DNA from 4 places in the Shewanella sp. T24-MNA-CIBAN-0130 genome. Region 3 is predicted to be linked to each of the others. Evidence: predicted binding sites of a transcription regulator. Region 3 holds the regulator's gene; each other region holds the start of a gene.

Region 1 (4,258 bases), on a different contig from region 3:
TGGCAGCGATTATTTTGCCCGGCTTATTTGTCGGTTTAATTGTGGCGGTGTTTCAGGCCGCGACCTCCATTAACGAGCAAACCTTAAGCTTTTTACCGCGTTTAATGATGACGTTATTCGCGTTGATGTACTTAGGCCATTGGCTGGTGCAAACCATGATGGATTTCTTTTTCGAGATGGTGAATCTCATTCCACAAGTGATAGGGTAAGTTATGGATATTTTGTTTGATGAAATCAGTCAAACAATTGCTGCTTATCTTTTGCCGTTTTTTCGTATTTCATCCATGCTCATGGTGATGGTGGTCTTTGGCGCAAATACCACGCCGGCTAGGGTTCGACTCTTGTTATCCGTGGCCATTACCGTGGCTGTTGCACCTATTTTACCCCCAGTTGTAAATGTCGAATTACTGGCATTAAGTTCCGTTTTTGTGATTGTTCAGCAAATATTAATTGGGGTGACAATGGGTTTTGTGACCTTAATGGCCATGCAAACCTTTGTGTTAACAGGGCAAATTATTGGTATGCAGACCAGTTTAGGTTTTGCTTCAATGGTTGATCCTGGTTCTGGGGCGCAAACACCCGTAGTGGGTAACTTATTTTTGTTATTGGCAACGCTTATCTTTTTGGCTGTTGACGGCCATTTATTGATGTTTCGGATGCTGGTGGCGAGTTTTGAAACCATTCCGATATCAAATCAAGGTATATCAATCGCCAATTATCGCGCCCTTGCCGATTGGGGCGGTTTCATGTTTGGCGCTGCGCTGACAATGTCAATCTCAGCTATTACTGCCTTGTTATTAATTAACTTATCCTTTGGTGTAATGACTCGCGCATCGCCGCAGTTGAATATTTTCTCTATTGGTTTCCCAGTTACCATGGTCTGTGGTTTGCTGATTTTGTGGTTAACATTGGGACCGATTATGGCGCATTTTGATGAAGTTTGGTCGGCTGCGCAACTACTTATGTGTGATGTGCTGCAGCTTGAATGTCAACGTGATGGCTCAGTGGTATTTTAGGGGGCACAGATGGCAGAAAATGACAGTAGTCAAGAACGCGATGAAGAACCCACCGAGAAGCGACTTGAACAAGCCCGTGAAAAAGGCCAAGTCGCCCGTTCTAAAGAATTAGGTACCGCAGCAGTATTATTGGCCGCATCGGTTGGATTTTCGATGACAGGACCGGCTATTGCCAAAGGTATCCATACCATAATGAAACAACTATTTACCATGGAACGCGACCAAATTTTTGATACCAACTCCATGTTTCGTGTATGGGGCGTAGTGGGGAACGAGCTTGCTGGGCCGTTAATTAGCTTTATTGCTTTACTGGCATTTGTGGCTTTTTTGGGCAATATTGTTTTAGGTGGGATCTCTTTTTCAGTCAAAGCCTTTATGCCTAAAGGCAGTAAGTTAAACCCCATGAACGGTTTTAAGCGTATGTTTGGTACCCAAGCATTGGTTGAACTGACTAAAGGTATTGCTAAATTTGCGGTGGTGGCATTATCCGCTTACTTCCTACTAAGATTTTATTTCATTGATATTTTGACCCTGTCTAGCGATCACTTACCTGGCAATGTCTATCATTCTTTAGAGTTGCTCATTTGGATGTTTATCGTACTGTGCAGTTCGATGTTATTGATTGTTATTATTGATGTGCCATTTCAAATTTGGAATCACAAGAAACAATTAAAAATGACCAAGCAAGAAATTAAAGATGAGTATAAAGATTCTGAAGGTAAGCCTGAAGTTAAAGGCAAAATTAGACAAATGCAGCAGGAGATGGCGCAACGGCGTATGATGACCGAAGTGCCTAACGCTGATGTGATTGTGGTTAACCCAGAGCATTATGCTGTGGCGGTAAAATACGATGTAAGTCGCTCTTCTGCGCCATTTTTAATCGCCAAAGGTGTCGATGACGTTGCCTTTAGAATACGTGAAATTGCTCGCGAACATAATGTTGCTATTGTATCGGCCCCGCCATTAGCTCGTGCTATTTACCACACCACTAAGATTGATCAACAAGTGCCAGAAGGCTTATTTACCGCGGTCGCACAAGTACTTGCCTATGTATTTCAGCTTAGGCAATATCAAAAAGGTAAAGGTCGTCGTCCTAAAGCTATCCCACTTAGTCAGCCCATTCCTGATGATTTGAAGCATTAATCGCCACTCAATTCGCTTATGTCGTTAAATGACTCCCTCTGTCTTAGTTTTGGCTTAGTTTTTGCTTCGTTAGTCTATTAGCGTCAAATAACAGTACATTATTTCGCAATAGACTACATGAAGGGTTGACCTCAATGGATGCAAAAGCCGCTTTCGGGCAATTTAAACAAATAAGACCGTCGACATTTAAGGGCATTGGTACGCCTTTAATCGTGCTCGCGGCGCTTGGAATGGTGGTGTTGCCCATTCCAGCTTTTTTGCTCGACATCCTATTTTCATTCAATATTGCTTTAGCTTTAGTCGTACTACTCGTTGCCATTTATACGGATAGACCTCTTGATTTTGCTGCATTTCCTACCGTATTACTGGTGGCTACGTTATTAAGGCTTGCCCTTAACGTTGCCTCTACCCGGATTGTATTGCTCGAAGGCCATAATGGTGGTGATGCCGCTGGTAAAGTGATCGAAGCGTTCGGCTCAGTGGTGATTGGGGGTAACTATGCTGTCGGTTTAGTGGTATTCCTTATCTTGATCATCATTAACTTTGCGGTAGTGACCAAAGGTGCGGGGCGTATTTCTGAGGTAAGCGCTCGCTTTACCTTAGATGCCATGCCAGGTAAGCAAATGGCCATTGATGCCGATTTAAATGCCGGTACGCTGACCCAAGAACAAGCCGGTATTCGCCGTGAAGAAGTGACCCGAGAAGCTGACTTTTATGGTGCGATGGACGGGGCGTCAAAATTTGTAAAAGGTGATGCTATCGCCGGTATTATGATCTTAGTCATCAATATCTTAGGTGGCTTTATTATTGGTATTGTGCAGCACGATCTCGATTTTTCTAGCGCCGTAGAAATTTATACGTTATTAACCATTGGTGATGGTTTAGTCGCGCAGATCCCCGGTTTATTATTATCCATTGCCGCGGCTTTATTGGTGACTCGTCAAAACGAGTCAGGCGATATGGGCCAAATGATGTTCAGTCAGATGTTTGACAGTCATAAATCATTAGCCATTGCTGCTGGATTATTATTTGTCATGGGTGTTGTGCCAGGTATGCCTCATTTTGCGTTTTTGACTTTCGCAGCCATTACCGCAGCTGCCGCGTACTTTGTTTACAAGCGTAATGTTGACAATAAACAAGCTGCACTTACCTTAGCCACAAAAGGGCCGGTTGAGACTAAGAATAAAGAACCTAAAGAGTTAAGTTGGGACGATGTACGCCATGTTGATACCATAGGGCTTGAGGTTGGTTATCGCCTAATTCCATTAGTCGACAAGTCTCAAGGTGGTGAATTATTAGGCAGGATCAAAGGCGTACGTAAGAAATTGTCACAAGAGTTAGGTTTTTTAGTGCCAGCGGTGCATATTCGTGACAATTTGGATTTATCCCCTAATGCGTATCGCATTTCGTTAATGGGCGTGGTGGTCGGTGAGGCAGAAGTGAGACATGATTGCGAGTTAGCGATTAATCCAGGCCAAGTTTACGGTAAGCTTGATGGCATTGAAACTCACGACCCCGCTTTTGGTTTAGAGGCGGTATGGATAGCCCCAGAGCAACGTGAACAGGCACAAACATTAGGCTATACCGTCGTCGATACCGCAACGGTTGTGGCGACACATATCAGCCAATTACTCAGTAATAATGCGGCCAAGCTGTTAGGTTATGAAGAAGTGCAGCAGTTAATAGACATGTTGGGCAAAAACTCACCTAAATTAGTCGATGGTTTTGTTCCCGATATTATGCCGCTGGGATCTGTGGTTAAAGTGATGCAAAACCTACTCAATGAAGGGGTATCGGTACGTGATTTACGCACCATAGTGCAAACCTTGTTAGAATACGGCACCAAGAGTAATGACACCGAAGTATTAACCGCAGCAGTGCGGATTGCGCTAAAACGTATGATAGTGCAAGAAATCTCTGGACCAGAACTTGAAATCCCCGTCATTACATTGGCGCCAGAGTTGGAACAGATGTTGCATAAGTCTATGCAGGCGACCGGCGGTGAAGGTCCTAATATTGAACCGGGTCTTGCAGAGCGTATGCAACAGTCATTATTAGACGCTGCACAGAAGCAAGAAATGGTAGGACAACCAGCCATT
Region 2 (4,258 bases), on a different contig from region 3:
GCTACCAACAATGTCAGCCTTAATGTTTATGCTGGTTATTATTTTGGTGGTGAAATGGAATTAAGCAATCCTGATCTTACTGACGATATAGAGAATCAAGCGGCATTCGGCTTAGTGTTCGGGGTTAAATTTTAATTCCAACCACACTCGCTAAAAGACAGATTAAATCTTCATTGTGGTGTTAAAAACCTCGCAAAGTCGGCTCAAACATAAAAACAAAAAATGCCGCTGATATCGAATATCAGCGGCATTTTTATTACTATTTCGTAGACGATTTTTGGCTTAATGTCTGTCAATAATCATCATCAATCATCAAGTGCTAATCAACAATCACGAGCCTCTAATCAACAATCACTAATCACCTGTTACCTATCATCACTAATAACGCTTAATGCTTAACGCTTAATGCTTATGGCTAAAGTCTAAAGTCCAAAGTCCAAAGTCCAAAGTCTAAATCTTGGATCTTAAGCTTGAAGCAGAACCTTAAAAGTAAGTCACATTTTTCAAGCGTGTAGGGCGATTTTGTTGCGCGTACAATTGCCATACTTGTTTAAAATCCAGTTCTAGTTCAGTGACATAAAATTCACCTGCAGGGTAGGTCTTTACCACCTTTGCGCCGCGGATAATGCCGCTAACACTGGACTTAACCTTGTCATCAGTTAATAACCACTCACTAACGTTACTGCTAGCAGATACTTGTTGGCCATAAACTTGTTCCGCTAACTCGCGGTAGGCGGCAATTTTTGATGCCTGCATCGCCATTAAAATACGGTGTGATGGCTCCTTGCTGGGCTGCGTTGCTAGTGGTGCATACCCAATAGCGGTTAAGGTTGGAAACGCAGCCGGCGCTTGGTTTTCCAACTGAACATTTTTACCATGGCTCATACAGCCCGTTAGCAGCAATAACATAACTAACATTATAGATTTCATTGCTTATCTCCTAATACGGTGTAACGACTGTCGCCTCGTTTTTGGTGGCGATACAGCAAACCATCGCGCGACTCGATTATTTCAGAAGGCTGCAAATAACCTGACAAGCTCGATGCCGTCACAAATGACTGCACCGCAGAAAGGACCCTATTATTGGTTATATTTACCACTCGGGCGTTAAATACAATCCCTTCAGGTGTTAGGGTCATGGTTGACACTAATACGTGTGACACGGGCAAATCTGTTCGCAATAGCTCCCAATTTCGGCTCAGCATAAACTCGCCTTGTTCGGTTGCGCGTAAATTAGTCGCCACGTTTAAATCGACTAAATTAAATTCATGAGCGTGAAACGCTGTGAGTAATCCTTGCTGTAACTGTAATGCTAACTCATTGGTTACATTTAAATCGCTGGTCATTACCGGCGTGGTAATTAACAGTGGTTGATCAGGGCGTAATACGTCATTTTGTAACACTAATTCGTTGACGAGTTTTTCTGCCCATACATTCACCTGGCCTTTAGGTGATAATCCTGCGGCTTGAATATCATAAGTGAGCTTATCCCGATAAACCTCATCTTCATCGGCCACTTTGATATAGCTACCATTGTTACTAAAGGCAAGGTTACTGGCAGCATTAGGCGTTTGGGTGCATGCCGCTAACGACAACGACGCCAGCATGACTGTGGGGATAAAAAGCCTGTTAATCATAATAATTCCTCTAACAAATCATGCTGCAAGTCTTAATATAAATGAGTCATTTAATCGCCTTTGTCATCGATAACTAAGGTCAATTGTTTACTCTTTATTATTTGTACCCTTATATCGGCAAATGCGCTAAAAGCTTTACTGTAATTGAACAACATCGAGAATACCCACCAATATAGGTAATCGGCATAATTCTTGCTTTAAATAAACATAGAGTAAGCTTAATTTACACAATTGTGCAAAATTGACGATTTTTTGACATTAGGACATTGTATGTTGATCCGACACCGCCCTGTTAACCGAACTAAAAGCTTCAGCCATCTTGCTGCAATAGCCATGCTATGGGTGAGTGCCTTGTGTGTTTCTCCGTCGGTATTGGCAGAGCAAATGGAAGTTACCGGTAAGGCTAAAATCGTTAATGGCGATATTGATAAAGCTCGCGAAGAGGCCATCAGTCAGGCATTAAACTATGCCAGTTTAAAAGCCGGGGTTAACTTTTCCAGCGAACAACAAATCAATCAAGGGCGACTCACTCAAGATAGCTTTCAAATTCAGCGTATGGGATCGGCTAATAACGTTGAATTAATGAGTGAAATGATCAGTGAACACATGATTACAGTGGTTTTACAGCTTGATCTAAGTGAACAAGCATTCGATGGACAATGTAAAAGCCAATCCCTCAAAGCCGCCATTATGTTGCCGCAATCCTATTTACAAGAGCGCGAACAGCTACGTTATGGGCAATTAGCACACTTTGAACAACGGATCACCGAACAATTAGGCAAGGTTATCAACGCGCAATCGCGATACAGTTTTGTACGATTACATGCCGATGAAAAAATTGATAACACCAATCAGTTGGTTAACTTTAAAGGTTATCGCATACCCAGTTGGTTAGGCGAAATCACCGACAGCCAATATGTGCTGCAACCCGAAATTATTGATATCTCCACCGAGCCTGTGCAAAGCAGTTATATGGGGTTGATCGATGATGATCCGCAAAGGCAATTTATTTTTAAATTAACCCTTTACCATGGCATCAGTGGTGAAAAGGTATGGACAGAATCTTTCGCAACATCAGCACCTTGGGAATTTGAAAGACAAGAAACGGTATCACCTGCTAACCAACGTTTTTGGCGTTCATCTTATGGTCAGGCTATCAGTGATATTTTTCAACAAAGCGTGATATCACTGGATAAACAATTAAACTGTCGGCCATTATTAGGCCAAATTGTCGCCAGGCAAGGGGACCGCATTATCATTAATTTAGGTCGAAAAAACGGCGTTAAAATGGGTGATAAATTCCAAATCGTACTGCAAAAAAATATCCCAGATAGATTTAACTCCATGCGCGCCATCGCCACTAAAAGTCGTGCCACTGTGGTCATCGAACAAGTCACCGAAGACAGTTCAACGGCAATGCTTGAGGGCATAGACAGTGCAGATAACATTCAACTGAATGACATTGCCATTAAGAATTAGGCCAATAAGCATTAAAGTCTAAGAGAAGTGACTTTTAACAAAGAGACTTTTAATAAATAGAGAGTTAAGACATAGCTCGTTAATAAATAGCTCGTTAACAAATAGATGCTGAATAAATAGACCAGAACAAAAGGGATGGTTAAGAATTAGTTGGTTATTAATCAAGCAATTAAATTTAAAAGGTTTAATTCGACTCTAAACTCCGTATAATAACTTAGTCTCTCTATAGCTCAACAGGATAGAGCAGCCGCCTCCTAAGCGGCCGATCGGGGTTCGAGTCCCTGTGGGGAGACCAATTAGAGCTATTTGTGCTTTAAATTCAATAGGTTACAGATTTTCTAAAATCCTGTGCCGCCCCTGTGCCACCACAGGAATGTGCTTTTTTAGCACTTTTTGTTATAACCATTTCGAATAATGTCCATTTCACTCAGTTAACCTCAGTTGTAGACTTTTCGCTCTATTTATAATAGATTTCCCTATTTATAGATTAAATAGAAGTCGTCTGTAATGAGCCAAGAAAATCCATCTTTTCCCCTACCAATAGACAGACACTCTTTAGTCGAGATGCTGACAAGCTCTTCGTCTAACGACTTTGCAGCAGATCTTGAACAAGACAGTTTACCTATAGAGCTTGAAACAATAGTCACTTCTCTTATGGATTTTATAAATGCTGTCAAGGCATACGACTCTATAGCACCCAAAAACGCAACAGAAGATGAAATAATTAAGGCATTTGCTAAAGACCCTAATGGGTTAACTGTTTTAGATGTTATCCAAAAAGTTGGGTGTAATTTATGGAGTAGTTTAATTAAGTTTTTTCTTATTTTATTGGGAGATGTTAATCAACCAGAAAAAGCAAAAATGGTGACTAATGCTAATTCACTAAAAGAAATTGCTAACATTTTTATCCCTAATGCTAATGAATTAATTACTCCAAATTTTATAGCCATTAAATCAAAACTCTTAGGTAAACTGCCAACTGAGTTAACTGAAAATCTTTTTGGTATTTTCAAAAGTATTCTAGCTTGTCAACTAGCTGGTTTACCTGACCAAGCCAATATTTTTGCAGATAATCTAATTAAAGAACTGATAACACATCAAGAATCTAAAATGGTTTCTATGAGGGAAAAAGTTCTGAAAGC
Region 3 (4,258 bases):
TGTACGGGTTCGTCTAATCCTGTCAATGGGCGCAATTCTATTTCCCAGTGTGGATTGGGCAAAAAGCGTACATCAAACATAAAATCCGCTTCAGTCGGCATGCCGTGCTTAAAGCCAAAAGACTCAAAGTTAATGACCAATTCTTTATCGACACTGCCTAGTAGTATTTGCCTAACTTGGTCGCTTAACTCGTAGATATTTAGCGCCGAAGTGTCAATGTAATGGTCAACAATTTTTGCGGTAGGCTCAAGTAAACGGCCTTCTAATTTGATCGCTTCTTGCAGTGAAATATGATTTTTAGATAACGGGTGCAATCGGCGTGTTTCGCTGTAGCGTTTAAGTAACACTTTATCATTGGAATTTAGAAAGAAGCTGATAATTTCAGTGTCATGTTCAAGTAGGGCTAATTGGTCTTGAAGCACTTTGCCTTGTTCAGCAATGTTGCGGACATCAACACTAATCGCAACTAAATCATTACTGCCCTTGAGCTGAGCGAGTAATGTGCCAATGAGGGGTAGAGGCAAATTATCGACACAATAATATCCTAGGTCTTCTAATACTCTTAAGGCAACGGATTTCCCTGAACCTGAACGTCCCGATACTATGACAAGTTTCATGCAGTTATAACCCGATAAAGTTCTGTTGCGTTGTGGCTTTTGCGAAGCTGTTTCAATATTTGCTTATCGCTGAGCTTTTTAGCCATACTCGATAACGTGCCTAAATGTTGTTGGCACTGGTCTGCAGGTACTAACAAAGCAAATAAAATATCCACGGGCTGCTTATCAATTGCATCAAAGGCAATGGCTTCTTCACATTTAACAAATATCGCGATGGGGTGATCGATGGTCGTTAATCGACCATGAGGTATCGCAATGCCATTTCCTATACCTGTGCTACCCATTTTTTCTCTCGCTAATAGGCTTTCAAAAACCTCTTGCGAAGACAGGGTTGGATACTGGGCAGCGACTAAATTGCTGATGAGTTCCAGTACTTTTTTCTTACTGCCCGGTGTGGCACAGGTAGTGCATTCCGGCTGCAGAATGGTACAAAGTTCCATCGTTAGTGTTTTGTATACTTCTCTTTGTGTTTAATTACCTGACGGTCGAGTTTATCGATCAGGGCGTCTATTGCAGCATACATATCAGTATTTTCTGACATAGCAAAAATCTCTGCGCCATTAACGTGGATTTTGGCTTCTGCTTTTTGTTGTAATTTGTCTACATGGAGTACAACGTGTACATTATGGATCTGATCGAAGTGTCGTTCAAGCTTTGAAAATTTACCATTAACATACTCACGTAAAGATTCAGTTATTTCGACATGACGTCCAGTCAGATTTATATCCATAGAAAATCCTCCACAACCTTGTAGGTTATAAACTCTTACGTTGGTTTGAGGGCGGGATTAGCATTGCTTCTCGGTATTTTGCAATCGTACGACGAGCAACGTTTATGCCTTGTTCTGCCAGAAGTTGAGCCATTTTACTGTCACTCAATGGTTTTTTCTGGTTTTCTGCGGCAACCAGCTTTTTGATAAAAGCACGAATTGCTGTTGATGAGCATTCCCCGCCATCGTCAGTGCTGACATGGCTAGAGAAGAAGTACTTTAGTTCAAATAGTCCACGTGGGGTGTGCATATATTTTTGTGTGGTGACTCGTGAAATTGTCGATTCATGCATTTCTACTGCTTCAGCAATATCATTTAGCACCATAGGTTTCATGGCTTCTTCACCGTATTCAAAGAAGCCTTGCTGAAATTGCACAATGCAATTTGCCACTTTGAGTAGAGTATCATTGCGGCTTTCGATACTTTTAATAAACCATTTAGCCTCTTGCAAATGGCCTCGAATAAATTGACTGTCAGACTGATTTTTACTGCTTCTAGCCATGGCGGCGTATTGCTGATTAACGCCAATTTTGGGCATATTGTCTGGGTTTAACTCTACAACCCAACGGCCATTTTTCTTTAGTACCGTGACATCGGGAATAACGAATTCGTCATCGGTGGCGGTGATCAATAAGCCTGGACGAGGATTGAGTGATTGGATTAGGGTGATGGCGTCACGTAACTCATTTTCTTTTAGCTTAGTTTTGCGCATCAATAATCTAAAATCACGCCCAGCAATTAAGGTTAAATAGTCTTTGATTAGCAAACGGGCATTATCGATATGGGGTGTGGTGTTAGAGAATTGCGCTAATTGGATCAATAAACATTCACTTAAATCACGTGCAGCAACACCAACGGGATCAAAGTGTTGAATTCGTTTTAATACAGCTTCAACTTCATCTAACTCAACATTTTCGTCACCCATGGCTTCGAGAATATCGTCGGTACTTTGGGTTAAATAACCGCGTTCATCCACGGCGTCGATGATCGCTGTGGCAATGGCAAGATCGGTCTCTGAAAATGGAGTGAGATTTTTCTGCCATTCTAAATGTTCATACAGACCTTCGGTGGTTTCACCTTGAAACGGCATGTCATCATCGCGCATGCTAGCACTACCTGAACCTGACATCGGCGAGGCGGTGTACACTTCATCCCATGTAGTATCCATGGCTAAATCATCCATGGTTTCTTTGGTCATAGATTCTGCTGTGTCGACTGTTGAGGTGTCTTTTTCAATATTGACAATGCTGTTGTCACTGAAGTCTGTATCAGCTTGGTCGCGATTTTCTTTTACGGGGTCTTTTGCTTCAGAAAACTCATCTTCTATTTCAAGTAATGGATTTGAATCCAATGCTTGTTGGATTTCTTGCTGTAGCTCCAATGACGATAATTGCAGTAAGCGAATGGCTTGCTGCAATTGTGGGGTCATGGTTAAGTGTTGACCCATTTTAAGTTGGAGTGACGCTTTCATTTACCGCTTATCCCTAGATGATTTCCATAAAAGTGACAATTTATAAAACTGTAATGGATTGTCACGTACATCAATGATGTTTAACGCTGTTTAGATATCGTTCAATCAAATGAGTTAGATAGACTAAAGGCCCGTAAAGTAACTATAGCTTGAATTGTTCACCTAAGTACACCGCCCGAACTTGTTGATTGCTCAATACCTCATCAGGTGTGCCTTCGGCAATTAAATTACCTTGGCTGACGATATAAGCTCGCTCACAGACATCTAACGTTTCACGTACGTTATGGTCGGTAATTAATACTCCTAGACCTCGGCTTTTAAGTTGTTGAATGATTTTTTTTATGTCGATGACAGAAATCGGATCAACACCAGCAAAGGGCTCATCGAGTAGAATAAATTTTGGATTGGCGGCTAAAGCGCGCGCAATTTCAACACGACGACGTTCACCACCCGATAACGACATGCCTAGGCTGTCTCGAATATGGGTAATATGGAACTCTTCTAATAGATGCTCAAGCTGTTCAATACGTTGGTTTGTACTGAGTTCTTTGCGGGTTTGCAACACGGCCATAATGTTGTCATACACTGTGAGTTTACGGAAAATACTGGCTTCTTGTGGTAAGTAACCAATGCCTTTGCGAGCTCGCAGATGCATTGGATCGTCAGTGAGATCGTCATCATCAATTAAAATTCGACCCTTATCACTTTTCACTAGGCCGACAACCATATAAAAGGTGGTTGTTTTACCTGCACCATTGGGGCCTAAAAGCCCAACAATTTGGCCTGTTTTAACCGTTAAACTGACATCTTTAACAACTTGACGATCTTTATAGCTTTTAGCCAGATTTTCAGCGGTTAAGGTTATTTGGGTCATGGTTTGATCTGCTTTTTAACTGGGATTTCAGGGAGTTTTTGCTTTGGCGCAGACTCGTCTTGGAAATTCTCAGGTTGAATAATGGTGATAACCCGATCTTGCCCTGTGCCCGAACTTTCAGCAATAAGCTCTTGCGCATTGATGTTGTACTTAATTCGATTACCGGTCACTTGGCTACCCGATTGATTAAGTTTGGCATTACCTGTCAATGTTAGCGTGGTAGTCGCAAGGTCATAGGATATTTCGTCGGCACTGGCAGTACCAATTTGACCGTCATCTAATTCTTGTGAAAACGTCGCGGGTTTGCCAGTGGCGATAAGTTTCTTACTGGTGCTGTTTTCGGGGGTAAACGCCCGTAATTCATCAGCATTGATATTAATACTGCCTTGGACAATCTTAACCGGACCATTAAAAATGATTTGGTTATTTTTTATGTCAGCAAATTGGCTAACCGCAACAATTTTTAATTCTTGTTTCAGATCACCTTGTTTCGCCATAGCAGGCAAACTCAACAGGCAAAGTATGCT
Region 4 (4,258 bases), on a different contig from region 3:
AACGTAAGCGCTGAGCATTGCGTACCCAACGAGCAGATTCTTGTGGTGCCGCCAAACGACCATTCGCTTCAAACTGTCCGGCGCTGACTCCAGCATCAATTGAACTCACTTGCGCACGATATAAACGTCCAGGTTCGCCATCAAATGCAATAAAAGCACTCGACTCAATATCAATACCGCGAAGACTTTTTTCCCTAAAATCAGCAATGATATCAACCTTATCCGACACTAATGCTAATAATGGTTGACCGACAGAAGCAAAACTACCTACCTGCAGCTGTAAATTAGTCACGATACCATTTTGATCGGCTCGAATTTGAGTATATGACAGATTCAACTCAGCTTGCTCTAAGCGATTCTGTGCTTGGCGAACTTTTAAGTTTCCATCACCATAACGACCACGACTGACTTTTAGTTTTGCTAAGCGCGCATTGGAGGCCTGTAAGTTGGCCTCTGCAGTCGTCGCATCACTGCCAGTCTGATCGTTAAGTTGTTGAGACACTCCGTGAGTCAAAAATAAAGAGTCAATTCTCTTCGCCTCACTGCGCTTTTGTTTGGCATTGGATCTATTGGCTTGCACATCTGCTTTGGCCGCTAATAAGGCAGCATCAAGTTCAGCGTTATCTTGTTTTGCTTGTTCCAGTGCTAACTGTGCTTGTTCTTCGGCAAGCTCGTAAGGAACTGAGTCAATCTTAAATAACACATCGCCTTTTTTTACCACTTGATTATTGGCTACGGCAATAGTCGCTATTTTCCCACTGACTTGGGGGGTGACTTTTGTCACTATTCTGGTCGCCATCGCTTGAGGGGTTAAAGGGATAACGGCATCAGCAAACATAAAGTAGCCGAAGACCATAACAAACATCAAAATGGCTATCTTAACGAGGCGGGCAAATTGTTGATCTGGAGTCATGTTATTTCTCACCAAAAGGGTCGGCAGACGGATCAAGTTTAGCCATGGCATTATCACTAATCAGACTGATCACACGTTCAAACTCACTTAATTCTTGACTGCTAATGCCATTGAGTAATTCAGCACGAATTTGCATAATCCGTGTTTCTATTTGTTTAAGAATGTCGATCCCCTGCGGTGTCAAACTCACTATTCGAGCGCGCTTATCGTTTTCGCAACAACGCCTTTTAATATAGCCTTGCGCTTCTAATTGACCCAAGGTACGCATTAACGATGGCAGCTCTATTTCTAACGCATCGGCTAGCACTTTTTGACTCACATCGTCACCCAAACGTAATAGTTTCCATAATGCAGTCCAACGAGGATGAGTTAACCCTAGTGGAATTAATTCAACATCTGCGGCTGTGCGCCATAATCGATGCAATCTTCCTAGTTGCTCCGCAAGATGCAGCTCTTTTAGTCGTTCTAATTCGTTATACATATTAACTTGCCATTTAGTTAGCTTGCTAAGCATTATAACTAGTTAGCATGCTAAGTAAATAGCTCAATTGCTTACTTGAAGTTAAAAAAGCTTAATAAATTAACTAAATACTTGATATATAGACTTTAAAATATTAATCAACTGAATATTAGTCTGACCTAAAATGCCTATCATCGGCTTTATCTATTCATACTCGACATGTTCAACCCATTCTCCCTTTGTAATAAAACAAGGTGACCATGATCACATTTAATAATTGTAAATATGACAACGGTGTCGTATTTACAATTATTAAACAATGTCTAAATGACAATTTAATTCAATTGGGATTAAATTAATATACATATATATCAATACTTTAATTAACTAAAAATAGTTGGCACGACTTATGCTATTACATGCTATCTGTATCAAAATGACTTTGCGCTAAGAGGATTTATGAGCAAAAACAAACTCACCGGCATTGCACTGCTAATCGTGCTCGTTGCTTCCTTCACTGTATTACTCAGTTTAGGCAGTGGCATATATCGAGAAAAACCCCCTATTCCAACGGCTTTTACTGACACCAGTGGCCAACCCATATTTACCAAAGATGATATTGAACAAGGTCAACTTGTGTGGCGTTCTATGGGCGGTCATCAATTGGGATCGATCTGGGGACATGGGTCGTATGTAGCACCAGATTGGACTGCTGATTGGTTACACCGTGAAGCACAAGCTTGGTTATCAATCACCGCAATTGATCGTTATAATCGCGATTTTGCTGAACTTGATTCTGAGCAGCAGGCAGGTTTAGAACAAGGCCTCAGAAATGATATTCGTCATAATACTGTCATTGAAGGCGCTGATGGCAATACATATGTCGCATTATCAAATGTGCGTATTGCTGCGATAAATGAAGTCAGTCAACACTATTTATCACTCTTTGGTGACGACCCAGCACTGTCATCACTGCGCGAACAATATGCCATGAAAGAAGGGACCATCACTGATGCCGAGCATCGTGAATTATTAAACGGTTTTCTCTTTTGGGGAGCATGGGCAGCAGTAACCGAACGTCCTGGCTATGAGTACACTTACACCAATAACTGGCCGTATGATCCCCAAATCGGCAATATACCGACTTCAGATAACATTGTTTGGTCAGTATTAAGTTTGGTGACATTGATCTTAGGTATTGCCATGTTGATTTGGCACCATGCCTGCTGCAAAGAAGAAGCATTACCGGAAGCGGCCAAAGATGATCCATTATTTTTTACCAAACCGACGCCATCACAAAAAGCCGTCGGCAAGTATTTTGTAACCGCTATTGGCCTGTTTTTACTGCAAATATTAGTGGGCGGTATTACCGCGCATTACGCAGTTGAAGGCCAAGAGTTTTATGGTTTCCCATTATCAGAAATACTCCCATACTCGGTCACTCGTACTTGGCATACTCAACTAGCGGTATTTTGGATTGCCACAGCTTGGTTAGGCACAGGGCTGTATATCGCGCCAGCACTATCAGGATACGAGCCTAAGTATCAACGCTTAGGAGTAAACATTCTGTGGGGCGCATTAGTTGTTATCGTACTCGGTTCTATGGCCGGTGAATGGCTTGGCGTACAACAATACTTTGATCTGGACATGAACTTCCTATTCGGTCACCAAGGATATGAATACATTGATTTAGGTCGCGTTTGGCAAGTGTTATTGCTGGCGGGCTTATTAATTTGGTTAGCGTTAGTGACCGCATCAATGCGTCCAGCCTTAAAAGTCAGCAACGACATGCAACCGGTGATTTGGGTTCTGTATGCCTCTTGTGTCGCGATTGGCTTATTTTACGGTGCCGGCCTGTTTATGGGCAAACACTCAAACCTAGCGATTGCTGAATACTGGCGTTGGTGGGTGGTGCACTTGTGGGTTGAAGGCTTCTTTGAAACATTTGCCACCTCTGTCATTGCGCTTATGTTAGTTCGCTTAGGTCTTATCCGTGCCCGCAGCGCCAATGGTGCAGTATTGTTCTCAACGGTAGTGTTTTTAACCGGCGGCTTAATCGGTACTTTACATCACTTATACTTTACCGGTACCCAAACTTCTGTCATTGCATGGGGTGCTATCTTCTCGGCGCTTGAAGTCGTGCCGCTAGCGTTAATTGGTTTTGAAGCCATGGAAACCTATCGCTTACGTAAAGCAAGTCCTTGGATGGAACGTTATCACTGGGCGATTATGTTCTTTGTGGCCACTTCATTTTGGAACTTGATTGGCGCTGGGGTATTAGGTTTCTTAATCAATCCGCCTATTTCGTTGTACTTTATTCAAGGCTTAAACACCACTGCAACTCATGCTCACGCTGCGTTTATGGGAGTGTATGGCATGCTAGGCATAGGGCTAATGCTATTCTGTCTTCGTGGATTAACTGGCAATATGCAATGGAACCACAAATACCTTAAAGGGGCATTCTGGACGCTCAATATTGGTTTAGCGGCAATGGTATTTATGTCGCTACTGCCTGTGGGTATCGTGCAATTTTTTGCGGTTATTGACCACGGCTACTGGTATGCCCGTTCACCAGCGGTGATCCATAGCGACTTGGTTGAAAACCTCGTCTGGATGCGAATGTTTGGTGATATTATCTTCAGTATTGGTGGGTTATTGATGGCGGCGTTCTTATATGACCTTATCAAGAAAGCTATCGTCAGCAAAGGGGCAAAAGCTAACCAAGCTGCCGTATTAACCAATAGCTAAGCTATACATTGATAAACATGTTTTGATAAATATCATATAAGGGGCCATCGAGGCCCCTTTTTGTATCAAGATTATGCTCTTTACCCTTGTTGTTATATTCACACTTGTCATAATGACATCACCCTGTAGTTAACTGG

Evidence for each region. The regulator sigma-54, encoded in region 3, starts transcription at its own class of promoters, with help from an activator protein. The targets are predictions, from matches to a motif close to GTTGGCACGNNNNTNGNNT.
Region 1: flhA (flagellar biosynthesis protein FlhA) is a predicted target of sigma-54. The motif match lies at 2,208-2,226, and genes of this name have one in related genera.
Region 2: AAEZ02_RS20120 (flagellar assembly protein FlgT) is a predicted target of sigma-54. The motif match lies at 1,817-1,835, and genes of this name have one in related genera.
Region 4: AAEZ02_RS11860 (nitric-oxide reductase large subunit) is a predicted target of sigma-54. The motif match lies at 1,770-1,788, and genes of this name have one in related genera.

Annotation. Positions count from the first base shown of each region.
Region 1 covers NZ_JBEOPP010000065.1:5,508-9,765, forward strand. Annotated here, with positions in the region: gene fliQ (flagellar biosynthesis protein FliQ) at 1-209, shown strand, start outside; gene fliR (flagellar biosynthetic protein FliR) at 213-1,016, shown strand; gene flhB (flagellar biosynthesis protein FlhB) at 1,026-2,159, shown strand; gene flhA (flagellar biosynthesis protein FlhA) at 2,294-4,258, shown strand, end outside.
Region 2 covers NZ_JBEOPP010000079.1:6,242-10,499, forward strand. Annotated here, with positions in the region: gene AAEZ02_RS20105 (autotransporter outer membrane beta-barrel domain-containing protein) at 1-135, shown strand, start outside; gene AAEZ02_RS20110 (LPP20 family lipoprotein) at 484-930, opposite strand; gene AAEZ02_RS20115 (FlgO family outer membrane protein) at 927-1,637, opposite strand; gene AAEZ02_RS20120 (flagellar assembly protein FlgT) at 1,908-3,116, shown strand; tRNA gene AAEZ02_RS20125 (tRNA-Arg) at 3,336-3,411, shown strand; gene AAEZ02_RS20130 (hypothetical protein) at 3,624-4,258, shown strand, end outside.
Region 3 covers NZ_JBEOPP010000003.1:143,984-148,241, forward strand. Annotated here, with positions in the region: gene rapZ (RNase adapter RapZ) at 1-617, opposite strand, end outside; gene ptsN (PTS IIA-like nitrogen regulatory protein PtsN) at 614-1,057, opposite strand; gene hpf (ribosome hibernation promoting factor) at 1,060-1,347, opposite strand; gene AAEZ02_RS02420 (RNA polymerase factor sigma-54) at 1,373-2,857, opposite strand; gene lptB (LPS export ABC transporter ATP-binding protein) at 3,000-3,731, opposite strand; gene lptA (lipopolysaccharide transport periplasmic protein LptA) at 3,728-4,258, opposite strand, start outside.
Region 4 covers NZ_JBEOPP010000026.1:23,311-27,568, reverse strand. Annotated here, with positions in the region: gene AAEZ02_RS11870 (HlyD family secretion protein) at 1-913, opposite strand, end outside; gene slyA (transcriptional regulator SlyA) at 915-1,394, opposite strand; gene AAEZ02_RS11860 (nitric-oxide reductase large subunit) at 1,833-4,121, shown strand.